DNA from 2 places in the Labrenzia sp. VG12 genome. Region 1 is predicted to be linked to the other one. Evidence: riboswitches for the same ligand, from Rfam matches in the RefSeq annotation. Region 1 holds a riboswitch; the other holds the start of a gene.
The links. A riboswitch is a leader RNA that binds a small molecule or an ion and turns the genes downstream of it on or off. The one in region 1 is predicted to bind S-adenosylmethionine.
Positions count from the first base shown of each region.

Region 2: linked by a shared signal. The riboswitch ahead of CHH27_RS25280 (hypothetical protein) and the one ahead of CHH27_RS26750 (O-succinylhomoserine sulfhydrylase) in region 1 are both predicted to bind S-adenosylmethionine.

Region 1 covers NZ_CP022529.1:5,785,443-5,792,876, reverse strand. Annotated here, with positions in the region: gene CHH27_RS26750 (O-succinylhomoserine sulfhydrylase) at 612-1,811, opposite strand; SAM riboswitch at 1,856-1,935, opposite strand; gene CHH27_RS26745 (2'-deoxycytidine 5'-triphosphate deaminase) at 2,064-3,200, shown strand; gene CHH27_RS28010 (hypothetical protein) at 3,254-3,727, shown strand; gene CHH27_RS26735 (YigZ family protein) at 3,672-4,265, shown strand; gene CHH27_RS26725 (hypothetical protein) at 4,909-5,496, shown strand; gene CHH27_RS28565 (hypothetical protein) at 5,609-5,731, shown strand; gene CHH27_RS26720 (ion transporter) at 5,737-6,537, opposite strand; tRNA gene CHH27_RS26715 (tRNA-Gly) at 6,724-6,797, shown strand; gene CHH27_RS26710 (DUF1127 domain-containing protein) at 6,822-7,049, opposite strand; gene CHH27_RS26705 (Lrp/AsnC family transcriptional regulator) at 7,197-7,434, shown strand, end outside.
Region 2 covers NZ_CP022529.1:5,476,729-5,484,162, reverse strand. Annotated here, with positions in the region: gene CHH27_RS25290 (ABC transporter permease) at 1-994, shown strand, start outside; gene CHH27_RS25285 (ABC transporter ATP-binding protein) at 991-1,707, shown strand; SAM-I-IV-variant riboswitch at 1,772-1,893, shown strand; gene CHH27_RS25280 (hypothetical protein) at 1,935-2,237, shown strand; gene CHH27_RS25275 (acyl-CoA thioesterase) at 2,432-2,776, opposite strand; gene CHH27_RS25270 (hypothetical protein) at 3,019-3,240, opposite strand; gene CHH27_RS25265 (group III truncated hemoglobin) at 3,231-3,734, opposite strand; gene CHH27_RS25260 (Rrf2 family transcriptional regulator) at 3,831-4,262, shown strand; gene CHH27_RS25255 (Crp/Fnr family transcriptional regulator) at 4,357-5,046, opposite strand; gene CHH27_RS25250 (ChbG/HpnK family deacetylase) at 5,266-6,063, opposite strand; gene CHH27_RS25245 (glycosyltransferase family 39 protein) at 6,172-7,434, opposite strand, start outside.

The DNA of each region.
Region 1 (7,434 bases):
AGACGGGCCAGCAACAACTAAACTGCTCTCACAAGTTCTTCATCCTGCAGCATTTCCTCGGTGTCACCCCGGCCGAAGCGCAGCGGAGAGCCGGGGCCTACTCGCAGGGCTGTTTGCTGAAGCGCAAGACACCAAGAATTCTGCGGAGGCTCCCTGCGAAGTGACCAGGCGCTCTGGCAATGAGTAGGCCCCGGGTCTCGCGCAGCTCGCCCGGGGTGACACCGGAGGGACGGCCTGGCGAAGTGGGACCGGCAATATTAGGCCACTTGTTCAGCTCTGCTCAAAGTGGTGCGGCCTTCGCACCTGTGTCACCCCGGCCGCAGCGCAGCGGAGAGCCGGGGCCTACTCGCAGACCCGCTTGCTGAAGCGCAGGCATTCAAATTTCTGCGGATCCGCTCTGCGAGACGATCAGGCTCTCTGGCAACGAGTAGGCCCCGGGTCTCGCATCGCTCGCCCGGGGTGACACCGGAGGGGACAGCGTGGCGAGCGGGGAAAAACCCTAAAGGGGCGCGACGGGCCTTTCGGTTCTGGATAGTCCCGACAACTCGGCGCTCATGCCCTGAACCCGGTTCGACACGCGGCCCAAGTCACAATGCACGCCCCCCTTAAGCTCAGATCGCGCCGAGGGCCTTTTCGATGTCTTCCAGAAGATCGAGCGGGTCTTCCAGACCGATCGACAGCCGCAGGATGCCGTCGGAAATGTCGAGTTCGGCGCGGGCTTCCTCGCCGATTGACTGGTGGGTCGTCGTGGCCGGATGGGTGATCAGGCTCTTGGCATCCCCCAGATTGTTGGAGATCTTGATGATCTCAAGCGCATTGGTGAAGCGGAACGCCGCCTCCTTGCCGCCGTCGATTTCAAAGGCGACCATGGTGGAGCCGGCCTTCATCTGGCGTGCAACCACATCGGCCTGCGGGTGGTCAGCACGGCCCGGATAGATCAGCCGCGAGACCTTGGCCTGATCGGCCAGGAAGTCGGCCACCTGGCCGGCGCTTTCGGTCTGGCGCGCCACGCGCAGCGGCAGGGTTTCAAGGCCTTTCAAGAGCACCCAGGCGCTGAACGGGCTCATATGCGGGCCGGTGTGCTTGATGAAGGGCATCACCTCGTCGGTGATCCATTCCTCGTCGGACAGGACAACCCCGCCCAGGCAGCGGCCCTGGCCGTCAATATGCTTGGTGGCGGAATAGATGACGACATCCGCTCCGAGTTCAAGCGGCGACTGGTAGAGCGGCGTTGCAAAGACGTTGTCGACGATCAGGCGCGCACCACACTCCTTGGCGATGTCGGCGACGGCGGCAATGTCGATCACTTCCAGCGTCGGGTTGGTCGGGCTTTCCAGGAACATCGCCCGGGTGTTCGGCCGCACCGCAGCCTTCCACTGGTCGATGTCCGTACCGTCGACCAGCGTGCTTTCCACGCCGAAGCGCGGCAGCAGCGTTTCGCAGATATAGCGGCAGGAGCCGAACAGGGCCTTGGAGGCAATGACATGATCGCCCGCCTTGACGGAGGCCATCAGCGCCAGATTGACGGCGGCCATGCCGCTGGCCGTGCCGCGGGCAGCTTCCGCGCCTTCCAGTCCCTTGATCCGGTCTTCGAACATGGTGACGGTCGGGTTGGCATAGCGCGAGTAGACATAACCCGGATCGTCGCCGTTGAAGCGCGCCTCGGCGGCCTCCGCACCGGCATAGGTGAAGCCCTGCGTCAGGTAGATGGTCTCGGAGGTCTCACCAAAGGGCGACCGCATGGTGCCGCCATGCACCAGGCTGGTGGCAGGACGCCAGTTCTTGTTTCCGGTCTTGGTGGTCTCAGTCATGTCTTCCAGTGCTCCAAACGCAAAAAACCCCAGCCTCAAGACCGGGGTTCGCACCTCCGGCCTTTTTAGCAACTTGTTTAACGTGGCTGCAAGCCGGCCGGCCCAAATCACCACGAGGTGCGCTTCTCCTACGGGAAAACGCCGCGCCGGTCAATGTTCTTTGCCGAATTCTCGTCTGGCGCCGCAAAGCCTGTTGGCGCAGCGCGCCGCATCCGTTAAGGACGATAGAAGAGAATAAAGCAGGACAAAAAGATGAACGTGACAGCGGGCCAGACCTTGAACGGAAGCGCAACTCTCTCCGCCGAGGGGATCCTGCCCGAACGTATCATTGAGGCCATGTTCTCCGCCGGCGAGATCGCCGCCGCCCTGCCCCCGGTGGAGGGCCAGATCCAGCCCGCCAGTCTCGACCTGCGCCTCGGCCAGGTGGCCTACCGGGTGCGTGCCAGTTTCCTGCCCGGCCCGGAGATCAAGGTCGCCGACCGGCTGGAACAGCTGAAACTGCACACGGTCGATCTTTCCGAGGGTGCCGTTCTGGAGACCGGCTGTGTCTATATCGTGCCCCTGCAGGAAAGCCTGGCTCTGGCCGCCGACATTTCCGCGACCGCGAACCCGAAAAGCTCAACCGGCCGGCTCGACGTCTTCACCCGCGTCATCACCGACAACGGTCTCGCCTTCGACACCATCCCGGCCGGCTACACCGGCCCGCTCTACGCGGAAATCTCGCCGCTGACCTTCCCGATCCTGGTACGCTCGGGCTCACGCCTCAGCCAGATCCGCTTCCGCCGCGGCCAGTCCCTGATCGCCGACAGCGTCCTGGAAGAGGTGCACAAGACCCACACCCTGATGAGCGGCGGCAACGAGCGCATCGGCAATGGCGTGCAGCTTTCCATCGACCTGGAAGGCGATGGCGAGAACAGCCTGATCGGCTACCGCGCCAAACATCATTCCGGCCTGATCGATGTCGACAAGGTCGGCGCACAGGACCCGCTCGATTTCTGGGAGCCGATCTATCGGCGACAGCATGCCGAGCTGATCCTCGACCCGAATGCCTTCTACATCCTGGTCAGCCAGGAAGCTGTGCATGTGCCGCCGGATTATGCCGCTGAGATGGTGCCTTTCGACCCGCTGGTCGGCGAGTTCCGCGTTCACTATGCCGGCTTCTTCGATCCGGGCTTCGGCCACGCGGGCGCCGGCGGCATCGGCTCCAGAGCCGTTCTGGAAGTCCGCTCCCACGATGTGCCCTTCATCGTCGAACATGGCCAGACCATCGGCCGGCTCGTCTATGAACACATGGCCGAGAGGCCGCAGCGGCTTTATGGCGAGGGCATCGGCTCCAACTACCAGGGTCAGGCGCTGAAACTCTCCAAGCATTTCAGGGTCCCTGCATAACCTGACGCGGGAGAAAAAGCATTCGGACGAGAAGAACATTTTGGATCGCCCTGTTGTGCCTGGTCGGGCTGTTCGGTCTTCAGCTGACTTCTTCCTCCAACCAATTGTTCTCGATTGATACGGTTGTCCCCTCCGAAGTCTTCGAGCGCTTCTACTCGGAATTTGCGAGCTGCAGAGGACTTCCTTCGCAGATTTTGGAGGAGCTTAAGGAAAGTGGTCACAACCTCTTTCTTGGCGGGCGCTACAGCTGGTCAGAAGACAGCAACGAAATCACCGCGACCACACTGATCCTTCAAAATAGAAACATCTGCCACTGGAGCGAATGCAGAACCCATTTCTTCAAAGGCGATCCGCGGAAGGACACCTGCGAATATGCATTCACCATCCAGGCCTACAAGGGCATCGGTTTTACAGGGTCATTCCTTTTTGCAAACGATCAAATCTACAAACCAAGCTGCAACGTGTATTTCAATGGAAGCTGCTTCACAGGCGATACCACTCCCTGGTACCGGAGATACTTCTATTAAAACCGTCACAAGCGAATTCGAAGGTTTCCTGGAAGACCGGAAGTCGCGCTTTCTGGCGCATCTGGTGCCGCTGGACCTGTTCGAGCAGCGCCTGGAGGAGCTGCGCAAGGAACACCGGAAAGCCAACCACGTCGTCACCGCGCACAGACGCCTTCTGGACGATGGCCGCATCGAGGAAAGCGGCAAGGATGATGGCGAACCTGCCGGCACGTCCGGCATGCCCACCTTGCGGGTCCTGCAGGGTGCCGGCCTGATCAATTGCGCCGTCCTGATCGTGCGTTATTTCGGGGGAACCAAACTCGGTGGCGGCGGCCTCGCCCGCGCCTATGCCGGCGCGGCCCAGGACGCGATTGCAAATGCCGAGCTCGTTCCGTTTCAGAAGATGCTGGTGAAACAGGTCAGCGCGGACTTCGCCGCAAGCTCGGAGCTGGAACGCCGGATCGACGGCCTTGGTCTCACCGTGCTGTCACGCGACTACACCGAAGACGGTGTGACGCTGACGGTCGAAGGACCGGAAGAGGTCCTTGCCGCGCTTTAGGCCCGCGGCGGAGACTGTAGCCGATCCTTATCTGTTTTCAATTTGGTAGATTAGTCTTTGGAGATCTGCCCGCAAACGCAGGCTGCACCGCTTCTCCGGGTTACCCCGTTTGGGATCTGCTGCGCTCGAACGCAGGCAGGCCGGGCGCCTGCGTGTTTGACAAGGCGTCACGCTTCGATTGCCGGCCAGTTTTGTTCAGGTGTGAGAACGCGGTCAGCAGATCATGATCTCGTGTCCGCAGTGATACCAACTTTAAAAACATTCGAAAGTATCTATGATTCAGTCTGACAACAAAAAGAAGCACCTGGTGCAGACCCTTGATGCAGAAAAACCCGAACCATGTCCTGAGGTTTCTATCCTGCCTTTTGCTTATTCTGTTGCAAGTCGGCCCCCTCGGCAGAACGGTGCTTGCGGCGGACCTGGAAGTCATCATTCGAGACCCTTCGGCCTATGAAGACCGTCATGCCCGCTACATCAACGAGACCTTGGCAAAGGCTCTTCAAGAATCCGGTGTGCAGGCGCGCTTCGTCGTTGCGAGGTCAGACTTCAGCCGAAAGCGCCTGCTGCGCGAACTGATATCCGGCGAAAACATACATGTCGTTGCCCATGCCCCCGTCCCGGCTGGGAGGAGCAGCTTCTCACCGTGCGGGTTCCGCTGCACAAGGGGCTCCAGGGCATTCGCCTGTTCCTGATAAACAAGCGCGATCAGCAAGACCTGTCAGAGGTCAAGACGCTCAAGGACTTGCAACGTTTCCCAACCGGCTCTGGTGAGCAATGGTCCATCACACCCGTGTTGCGCGACAGCGGCTTTCATGTGGTCACGGCAGAAGGTCAGCGCGAACTTTACGAGATGCTGCGTCTCAGGCGGATGATCACGTTTGGTCGCGGTGTTTTTGAGATCTTCGAAGAACTGGAGAAATATGGCGCCGGATATCCCGAACTTGTCGTTGAAGACCACCTGGCCCTTTTTGTGCCGCTCCCGGTCTATTTCTTTGTCAGCCCCAGGCACCCGGAATTGGCCCGGCACATAGAAACCGGTTTGCAGCGCATGATCGAGGATGGCTCGTTCGACGAGCATTTTCTGAAGTACCACGGGGAGGATATCGAGAAGGCATCTCTTTCCCGCCGCACTCTGTTTCGCATACCGAACCCACACTTGAGCGCCAAGACACCGACTGAAAACTCGCCTCTTTGGTTCAATCCCTCTTTGCTGACGCAAGACCTGAACTAGCGACTGCTCTGGTTTGCCGGTTGGCACCCGACAACATCCGACGTCTCAAGACAATGATCGGCTGAGGGCTGTTCCAGCGTAAACGGTTGAACCCATCTCGCAGGAGCCCATCATGAAGCTGAACATCGCCCTGATCGTCCTTGCCCTTGCCTCAATGCTGGCCGGCTGCCAGTCCACCGGCTCCGGCGTGCCGGCGCCCGAGCCGCGCGAGTCCGAAGACCGTGGCGGCTACTGACCGGGTCAGGCCCGGGTGCGCTCGACCTCGGCGCGCAGCTGGCTGAGTTCCGCGCGCATGGCCTTGACCTCTTCCAGGATCAGGCCGGTCTCGTCGTGGATCGCCTGGCGGTTGGCATCGGCCTCCGCCTCGTGCTCCTCCTGCATCGCCGAGACGATGATACCGATGAAAAGGTTCAGCACCGTGAAGGCCGTGCACAGGATGAAAGGCACGAAGAACAGCCAGGAATAGGGGTATTGTTCCATCACCGGCCGGACGATGCCCATGGACCAGCTTTCCAGCGTCATGATCTGGAAGAGCGTATAGAGCGAGGCCCCGAGGTCGCCAAACCATTCGGGAAAGCTGGCGCCGAACAGTTTGGTCGCCATGACGCCGAACACATAAAAGACCAGTGCCATCAGGACGACAATCGAGCCCATGCCCGGCAAGGCAGCGATCAGGCCGCCAATCACGCGGCGGAGCGACGGCACCACGGAAATGAGCCGCAGCACACGCAGGATGCGCAGCGAGCGCAGCACGGCGAGCGGCCCGTTGGAGGGCAGCAGCGCGATCGCGACAATGGCGAAATCAAAAAGGCTCCAGGGATCGCGGAAGAACTTTGCACCGTGGGCAAAGAGGCGCAGGGCCAGCTCGATCACGAAGATGCCGAGAATGATCTGGTCGATCAGGACCAGGGCCGGGCCGATGCTGTTCATGACCGCATGGCTGGTTTCCAGCCCCAGCGTCACCGCATTCAGGACGATGATCCCGATGATGCAGAATTCCCATGTGCGCGACGTGACCAGCGCCTTGACCTGATTTCGCATAAAGCCGACCCGAATATCTAGAAGTTCCGGCGGCTTTCTGCCGCGCCGGGCGGAACATGGCGATTTCTCTGCCGCAGTGCAAGATCAAACCGAACCGGGAAAAGCCGTGATCCCCGGCGAAGCCTGCTTGACAGGCAAATAGGATCGGCGCAGAAAGCGGGCTCGGCCTTGACAGGGACCGGATCAGCGGGTGTAGCTCAATGGTAGAGCAGGAGCTTCCCAAGCTTAAGACGAGGGTTCGATTCCCTTCACCCGCTCCATTTTTTCTTCATCGATTTCGTGCATCACCGCCACCCCTCCTCGACCGGTGGGTTCCCTGGCACATCCGCCCGCGTCAGCCCGATATCTTCCAGAAGGTAATCCGGCAACTCGGACAGGTGCGCGCGGTCGCGGCGACGGCGCAGCAGGCGGGTGAGGGTTTCAAGGAAGTGCCCGAATGATCCCGCATTCCGAACGCCCCTGGGGGCCGTTGTTACAGTGAGAAGTCTCGGGGTCAGGGTCTGGTCGGTCATGGTCTTGCTCCTTCTTGGATCGATGCAACAAGCCTATGCAGCGCCGACGCGAACGGTGCGCAATTTTCTTGCGATTGAGAGAAATAATCGCATATACATCCATTTTCCGATAGTTTTTCACAAAACCTGCAATTGGAACCCGAATTCATGGATCTCGACGATTTCGATCATCAGCTGTTGCGGCTGCTCAGTCTGGATGCACGCCAGACCGGCAAGGAACTTTCCGAGAAAGTCGGCCTGTCGCCGGCGGCCTGCCTGCGCCGGGTGCAGCGGCTGCGGGAGATTGGGGCCATCCGGAAGGAGATCGCCATCCTGGCGCCTGAAGTGACCGGGACCACCGTCACCCTTCTGGCGATGCTGGAAATGGTGCGCGGTCAGCCGGAGC
Region 2 (7,434 bases), 310 kb from region 1:
TGGTCTCCGGCCGAAGGAAGATCTGCGCGGCATCCGAAATCCGACCGAGGCACTTGCTTCCCTGCGCGACTGGGTGGACGGAACGATGGCGGAGCGGCTGAGCGGCCAGGCCGTCCTGCGCTACAGCGGACAGGATCTCGGTCTGACACTGATCGGCGTGGTGCCGCGCAAGGAACTTCTGGTCTCGCAAATCGGCGAGGACATGCGCCAGGGAGCGTTCACGGATCTGGCAACAACGTCCAACGGCCTCGTGATTGGTGCCAAGGCCTCAACACGGCTTGGCGCCGACCTCGGCGACACCGTCACGATGACGTCGGCCAACGGCATTGCCAAGCGCTTCAAGATTGTCGGCCTGTTCCACACCGGCGTCACCTCAAGCGATGAAGGCCTGGCTTACGCCCCCTTGAAGGCCGTCCAGATCCTTCTGGAAAAACCCGACATCATCAATTCCATCTCCATCCACCTCAACGACATCAAGACGGCCAGACAGGTTGCCGCCCGCGCGGAACGCCAGCTTGGCTACAAGGCCCTCTCCTGGGAAGAGGCCAATGAAGGTCTGCTGGAAGCCTTTTTCGTGCGCAATGTGATCATGTACACCGTGGTCGGCGCGATCCTGGTCGTTGCCGGGTTCGGCATCTACAACATCGTCTCCACGATTGTGCACGAGAAGGCCAAGGACATTGCGATCCTGAAGTCGCTCGGCTTTCCGGAACGCGACATCCAGCGGATCTTCGTGCTGGAGGGACTGGTCATTGGTGTTCTGGGAGCAATCGCCGGATCAATGCTTGGCTTCGGCCTGTCGAGCTATCTCGCTTCGATCAAATTTGAGGTCACCACCAATGTGGAGATGACCCGGCTGCCGATCCACTTCTCCGCGCTTCACTATGTGCTGGCCTGCCTGCTCGCCTTTCTCTCCTCGGCCATTGCCGGCCTGATCCCGGCCCGCAAAGCCGCGCGGCTCAATCCCGTCGATATCATCAGGGGGGCAACATGACAGCCGAACCCGCCCTCACGGCAGATGAAACACCGTTGCTGGAGACACGCGGGCTTACCCGCATCCTGCCCACCGTCGTACCGGTGACACTGGTCGAGGATGTCAGCTTCACGGTCGGCGAAGCCGAGTTCGTCGCCATTACCGGACCGTCCGGGTCCGGCAAGTCGTCGCTTCTCTATCTGCTGGGCCTGCTCGACCGGCCGACGCGCGGTTCTGTGCTGATCGGGGGCAAGGAGACCGCCGACCTCTCCTCCGCCGAAATGGCACATCTGCGTCTGGAGAAGCTGGGCTTCGTCTTTCAGTTTCACTTTCTGCTGCCCGAATTCACGGCGCTGGACAATGTGATGATCCCGATGCAGCGGCTCGGCAAGCTGTCCGCGAAGGCACAGCTGGACCATGCCACCGGGTTGCTCGCCGATCTCGGTCTGGAGGAGTTCCTGCACCGGCGGCCGGAACAGCTTTCGGGCGGCCAGAGGCAGCGGGTCGCCGTCGCCAGGGCGCTTGCCAATTCGCCGGACCTGATCCTGGCGGACGAGCCGACCGGCAGCCTGGATTCGGCAGCGACCGAACAGGTCTTTGAAAGCCTTCAGAAAATCGTCGACCGGGAAAGGACGACCGTGGTTGCCGTCACCCACGACATGGACCTGGCCGCACGCATGGAACGGCGCATCCACCTGGTGGACGGGCGGATCGATTATGACCGGCGGCAATGACTCAATGTGAATAGCTGTTATGCAGCGACGGTCTTGCCAAGAAGAGCTGACCATGGCATAAGCGCGCCATCATCAAGAGAAGGGCTGGCGCCCTCGCCAACCTGCCAGACCGGGCAAGGTGGTTTCCGCAACAGGGATGCGGTCGGGTTTTCCTCAAGGAACTCTCCGGCAATGAAGCGGTACTCTTTCATGCGCCAGTCCTCCTCGGGAAACCGATGGAGGATTAATTGTCTCAGGAACCTTTTGCCGGACGTGCGGCAGATCTGATCGAGAACAAAGTGTTGAGCCAGTCAAGCCTTGCCGACGACGACATCTGGCGAAGCGCAGCCGAAGACTGCGTGCTTGCCCGTATCCGGTCCCTGCGCATTCTGGGCGGCCTGCCGCGCCACAAGGCCCCGCTCAGCGACGCGGACCGGGTCGAGCGCCTGAAGGACCTGCTGCAGCTCTGGGCAAACGGCTGCACCTGCGCCGTCGACGAAGACCTCTTCGCCGATATCCTGAACCGGCAGCCGCCGGCACGGTTTTCCTAGGACAATCAAGAAAGGCCTCGCCAGAAGCCCCTTGTTCCGCCTCCTTCTGAGGAGCGCGCCTGCGCGCATCCCGAAGGACCGGTAGGCAACCCGGGAGCACGAAACCGATCCTACGAGACGGGCCTGACGGTCCGCCTCAGAATGAGGTTATTGGGTGTGACCAAGGGGGCAGGAAAGAGAATTGCCAAGACAATTCAACCCTGTTGCGGCACCGGCCGCGGCTTGCCGCTGTCATCGACGGCCACCATGGTGAAGATGGCTTCCGTCACCTTTTCCCGATGGCCGTAGCGATGTCGCAGGGCCCAGGCCTCGATCTTGATTTCCATCGAGGAATTTCCGACCCGGCCGACACTGGTATAAACGCACAGCACGTCGCCGACATGAACCGGCCGGATGAACTTCATCTTGTCGACCGCGATGGTCACCACGCGTCCCTCGGCCCGCTGGCCCGAGGCGATGCCACCGGCCAGGTCCATCTGCGACAACACCCAGCCGCCGAAGATATCGCCGGACGCATTTGTGTCGGCCGGCATGGCCATGGTGCGCAAGGTCAGTTCGCCATGCGGTTTTTCGTCTGTCACGCCTGAGCCCCTCCATTCCGTGTCAGGCTAGACTAACGAGCGAACGCACAAGCACAAGCCTTTCATCGATCAGAACAGCATCATCAAAATGGCCATGATCCACAAAGGCAAAGGTGCGGCAACCCAGATCAGCAGGATCGGCAATCCGCGGTGCAGTAGATTGGACTTGAACATTTTTGGTCTCCCGAACCGGATGTTGATCAGCTGATGGCCTGAATTTCGAAAACGGTCATGGCCGCGAGCGCAACCATTCCGGTGATGAAGGCCAGTTTTGCGCTGCCGATCAGGGTACGTCCGGCCACATCCAGCTTTGGCCGCGGCATGTTCCTGCTGTCCAGATACATGGACAGAAGCATCAGCGAAAAGACGATGAACCAGACAGCGACAAGGGCTTCTGCGACGAGAACAATGGTTACCAGCATGATCCGCTCCAATCGGAATGTTGGGATGTCAGTTCGACGGGTGGGGTGGCGCCGGGCGTGCCAAAGGTGGCCAGCCAGAGGCTCTGGGCGATGCGTTCGGCCACCGCGATGATTTCATCTGCCAGATCCGGCACGAACAGTTCCCGGATCACCGGCCGGAAGACTGACAGCCATTCGCCGTAGTCGGCACTGACAAGTTCTTTCTGTTTCAGATGCGCCGGTACCGGCTTGCCCTTGTAGGCGCCGTTTTTCAGAAGAACCGACTGCCAGAAGGTCTCCATCCTGGGCAGGTGTTCCTCCCACCGGCCCGCCAGCCGGCGTTCAAAAATTTCTCCAAGCCGCGGATGCTGACGGATACAGCCGTAAAAGGTGTGCACCATCACGTGGATGGCCTGCGCGTCGACCTGTTCGTAGCGCTGTAGACGGTCGCCGGTATCGGGCGCCGGCCTGCGCTGCAATTTGTATCTGTGGGCTGATGTTCTGCCGGCTTCCATCGCTGCCTCCAAACATTCATCTAAGATGCATCTTTTAAATGACATACATGCACGCTAAAATCAACATCTGAGATGAATGTTTTATGGGAAGCAGCCATGCGCCTCAGTCAGGCCAGCGATTTTGCCTTGAGAATCCTGATGGCAACGGGTCAGAGCAATGATCCGCAGACCGTCGACAAGCTGGCCACCCAGCTTGGCCTTGCAAAATCTCATGTGATGAAAATCGTCGCCCATCTGGCCAAGGGCGGTTACCTGGAAACGACCCGCGGACGTGGCGGCGGCATCCGGCTGGCGCTGGCGCCGGAAGCGATCCGGCTGGGTGACGTGGTCCGTTTGATCGAGCCGGATCTCGGCGTCGTGGCCTGCCTGAAGCCCGACAGCGATGCGGTCTGTGCTTTCCTGCCCCGCTGCGCCCTGAAAGGGGCCATGGCCCGCGCGGCCGAGGCGTTCCTCGACAGCCTCAACACCCAGACGCTGGCGTCAATCCTGGTGGGCACCCAGATGGCGGTGATGGTGGGCGACGCATAAAGCCGCTTCCCCCTGTGGTCAGCCCCGACTTGATCGGGCATGACCACTTACCGCGCAGAGAGGCCACGTGTCAGATGCGAGAGGCAGCCCCGGGCTACAGCGTCGAAGCCTGTTCCAGGAAGTCGATCTGTTCGATGCAGTAATAGCCGGAGATGCGGCTGATGGTGCCGGCGCGTTTCCAGTCATTGAGCACGCGGCTGACATTCTCGCGCGCCGCTCCGGCCATGTTGGCAATGTCGGCCTGGCTCAGCTTGTAGTGGATGAGCAGCCGGCCATCGTCGAGCGGTTTGCCGAAGGTTTCGGAAAGCTGCAACAGGGTCTGCGCCACCCGGCCCGGAAGCGGCAGGAACGAACGTGCGGCCAGAACATCATTGGCATGGCGCAGGCGCTTGCCGACAATCGACAGCATATGCCGGTAGACGGCCGGGTTGTCATCGGCAAAGCGCTGGAAGGCGGCCTTGTCGATAAAGGCGAGCTGAGCTTCCTTCAGCGCGCTGACCGTCGCCGACCGGGGACGCCCGTCCAGAAGGGCCAGTTCGCCGACAAGATCGCCGGGGCCGAGCACCGCCAGCAACTGCTCGTCGCCTTCCACGGACAGGAGCGCCACTTTCAGCGAGCCTTCCAGAACGGCATAACAGCCGTTTCCGGGGTCTCCATTTTCAAACAGGATCGTGCCCGCGGCGATTTTCATCGGCCGCGCCAGGCGGGACAAACCGACCGCCAGATCGGAATCCAGCCCCTCCAGCGAAAAGCTGTTTCTCAAAAAGTCCTTGATTTCCGCCACACCGACCCCCTGCCAAGTAATCTGCCCGTCGAAAAAAGGACCAAATGAAAATTTGTGATCCTCGTCACGTGCATCGGAGCAAAATAACCCTATATCAAAGGACATGGAAGCGGGGTTGCCCCTCCCCCCTTCCAGACCTCCACGAAAAACGGTCCTGTTCCCCGCAGGACCGTTTTTTCGTTTCAGGCCGTTGTCCGAGGCTTGCGCCCTCGAAACGGCCTAGTTCAGAAACACATCCTTCTTTTCCAGCGTATGGAAGAATCTGTCGCTGGCAAGCACTTCATACTGGCATTCGCGGATCGCCACCTTGCGGCGCGGCTCGTCGCGCCTGAGACGATCGTCCGAACGCCCGGGAATCGCGGCAACAAAGCTGAGATCGGCCATGCCGTCGAAATGATTGTGCAAAAGCCGCTGCAGCTCTTCCTCGTCTTCGGTTTCGGGAAGCGGATCGGCCTTGGGCAGCATCTTCAGGCCATAGGATCTGGCAAGACGCGCAAGACGGATGGGTTTCAGCCCGGAACGTGCCGGCGAGATCACCAGGGGCGGCGTTTCATAATCCGCATGCACGATCGCCTTGAACACCAGCCGCGCCAGCGACGTTCTGGCCAGCAGCCCTTCACGAACGGCGACGAAATCCGGAGGCCGCTTCATCAGCACGCTGTAACGGGCCAGCTGGGCCTGCGCTTCCTCCAGAAGCAATTCATCCGGCAACAGGCGCAAAAGCGCGCGGCGTTGAAGCTGTTCGCGCGTGAACATGCGGTCGCCGTAGATTTCCTGCATGCGCGCGCTGACCGGCGCGACCCGGTCGCCGCTGAACGCAAGTGTCACCCCGAACAGCGCCCGCTTGCCGACCTGCGCCACCGTTTCCTGAAGCGGCCGGAACTCGCGCGGCCAAAGATCCGTTGCCACCAAAGCGCCAAGCGCGCTCAAACGGCCCTGCTCGACGAGTTCGCGCAAGGCGCGGTCAACGCCAAAGGCGAGGCCGTAATCAAGAGCACCAAGTGTAATTCGCTTCATCTATTTCCGCAGGCGGACCGGACAAACTGACTAATCAGTCACATCCCTGCGGCATTCCTCAGGGCTTTGCAAGTCACTTCTGACAGGACCCTGAAATATCCTGACAGATCATCTTGGCAAGACAGGCTCCAATACCGGCCTGGTCCGGCCATCGATCTTGTAGATATTCAAGGTCTCCAAGGGGACACCTTTGACGCGCCGGGTCAGCTCTGTGAGTTTTTCAACCGTACTGAAAGTCTCCGCCAGATTGCGGGACTGGTCACGGCGCTCGATGGCCACGTAGAGCCCCGGCCGGTCGAACAAGTCCGGATCCGGCGCCTTTGCCATGATGTAGCGGATGCGCTCGGTGAGCTGGATGACCGGCACATCGTCTTTCAGGAGGAAATCCAGTTGACCGTTCAGGCCATAGCTGGTCGTTGCCACAAACCCGGCCCCTTCCTGCTTGGCAATCGAACGAAGCTCGGCACCGATTTCCGGCCAGCCGCGCAACTGGAACGTCGGATCCTTTCGGGCAAACTGACCCGTCACCGGCCAGACGGCATGCAGCTGAACCAGAACGGCAACGGCCAGTCCGAGTGCAACGCCGGTGCGCGCCACTCCCAGCCTGATCCCGCCTCTTCCGGGCAAGCCAGCAACAAAGACCGCCGCCATCATCGCAAAGGCCGGAAAAAGCGGCGCCGGCCAGTTGGCCTGCACACGTGCATGAAGCGAGTGATACAGAAGATAAAGGAGAAACGGCAGCACGGTCAGCAGCAGGAGAGAGGCAGCAGTTTCGCGGCTCTTGAGCCCTCCGGCAAGCTTGATCGCCCCGGGCACGGCCAACACTGCGATCAGCGGGTTCATCAGGCCAGCGACGGCGCCCAGGAACTCGAAGATGTATTTGGCCGTTAAACCGGACACACCGGCCCGGCCGAACTGCTTGTAAAAACTCGCCCACTCGTGGAGGTGATTCCAGTAAAGCACCGGCAGGAAGCAGAGCACGGCGATCAGGCCGCCGGCCCACAATTGCCAGCTTGTCCACCAGCGCCGCGCCTCGGGCACCCACAGGAGCCAGAGCACGATCCCGGCGCCGAGAAACAGGACGGAGTATTTTGACAGCAGGCCCAGCCCTGCCATCAGGCCAACCACCAGCCACCAGTTTGCGTTACGGGAACGGGACAGTTCGGCAAGCGCCCAGAGGCTCAGCCCCCAGAAGAGAACGGAGGGCGCATCCGGCGTTGCCAGGATGCCGCCGATACCCACCAGGAGGCTGGTGTTGAGAAAAAGAACCGCCCAGCCGGCCACACGGCGGTTGAACAGCAGGGATGCCGTGCGCCAGAGCGCCAGCGAGCCGACGACGCCGGACGCTACTACAAGCGCACGGACGGCCAG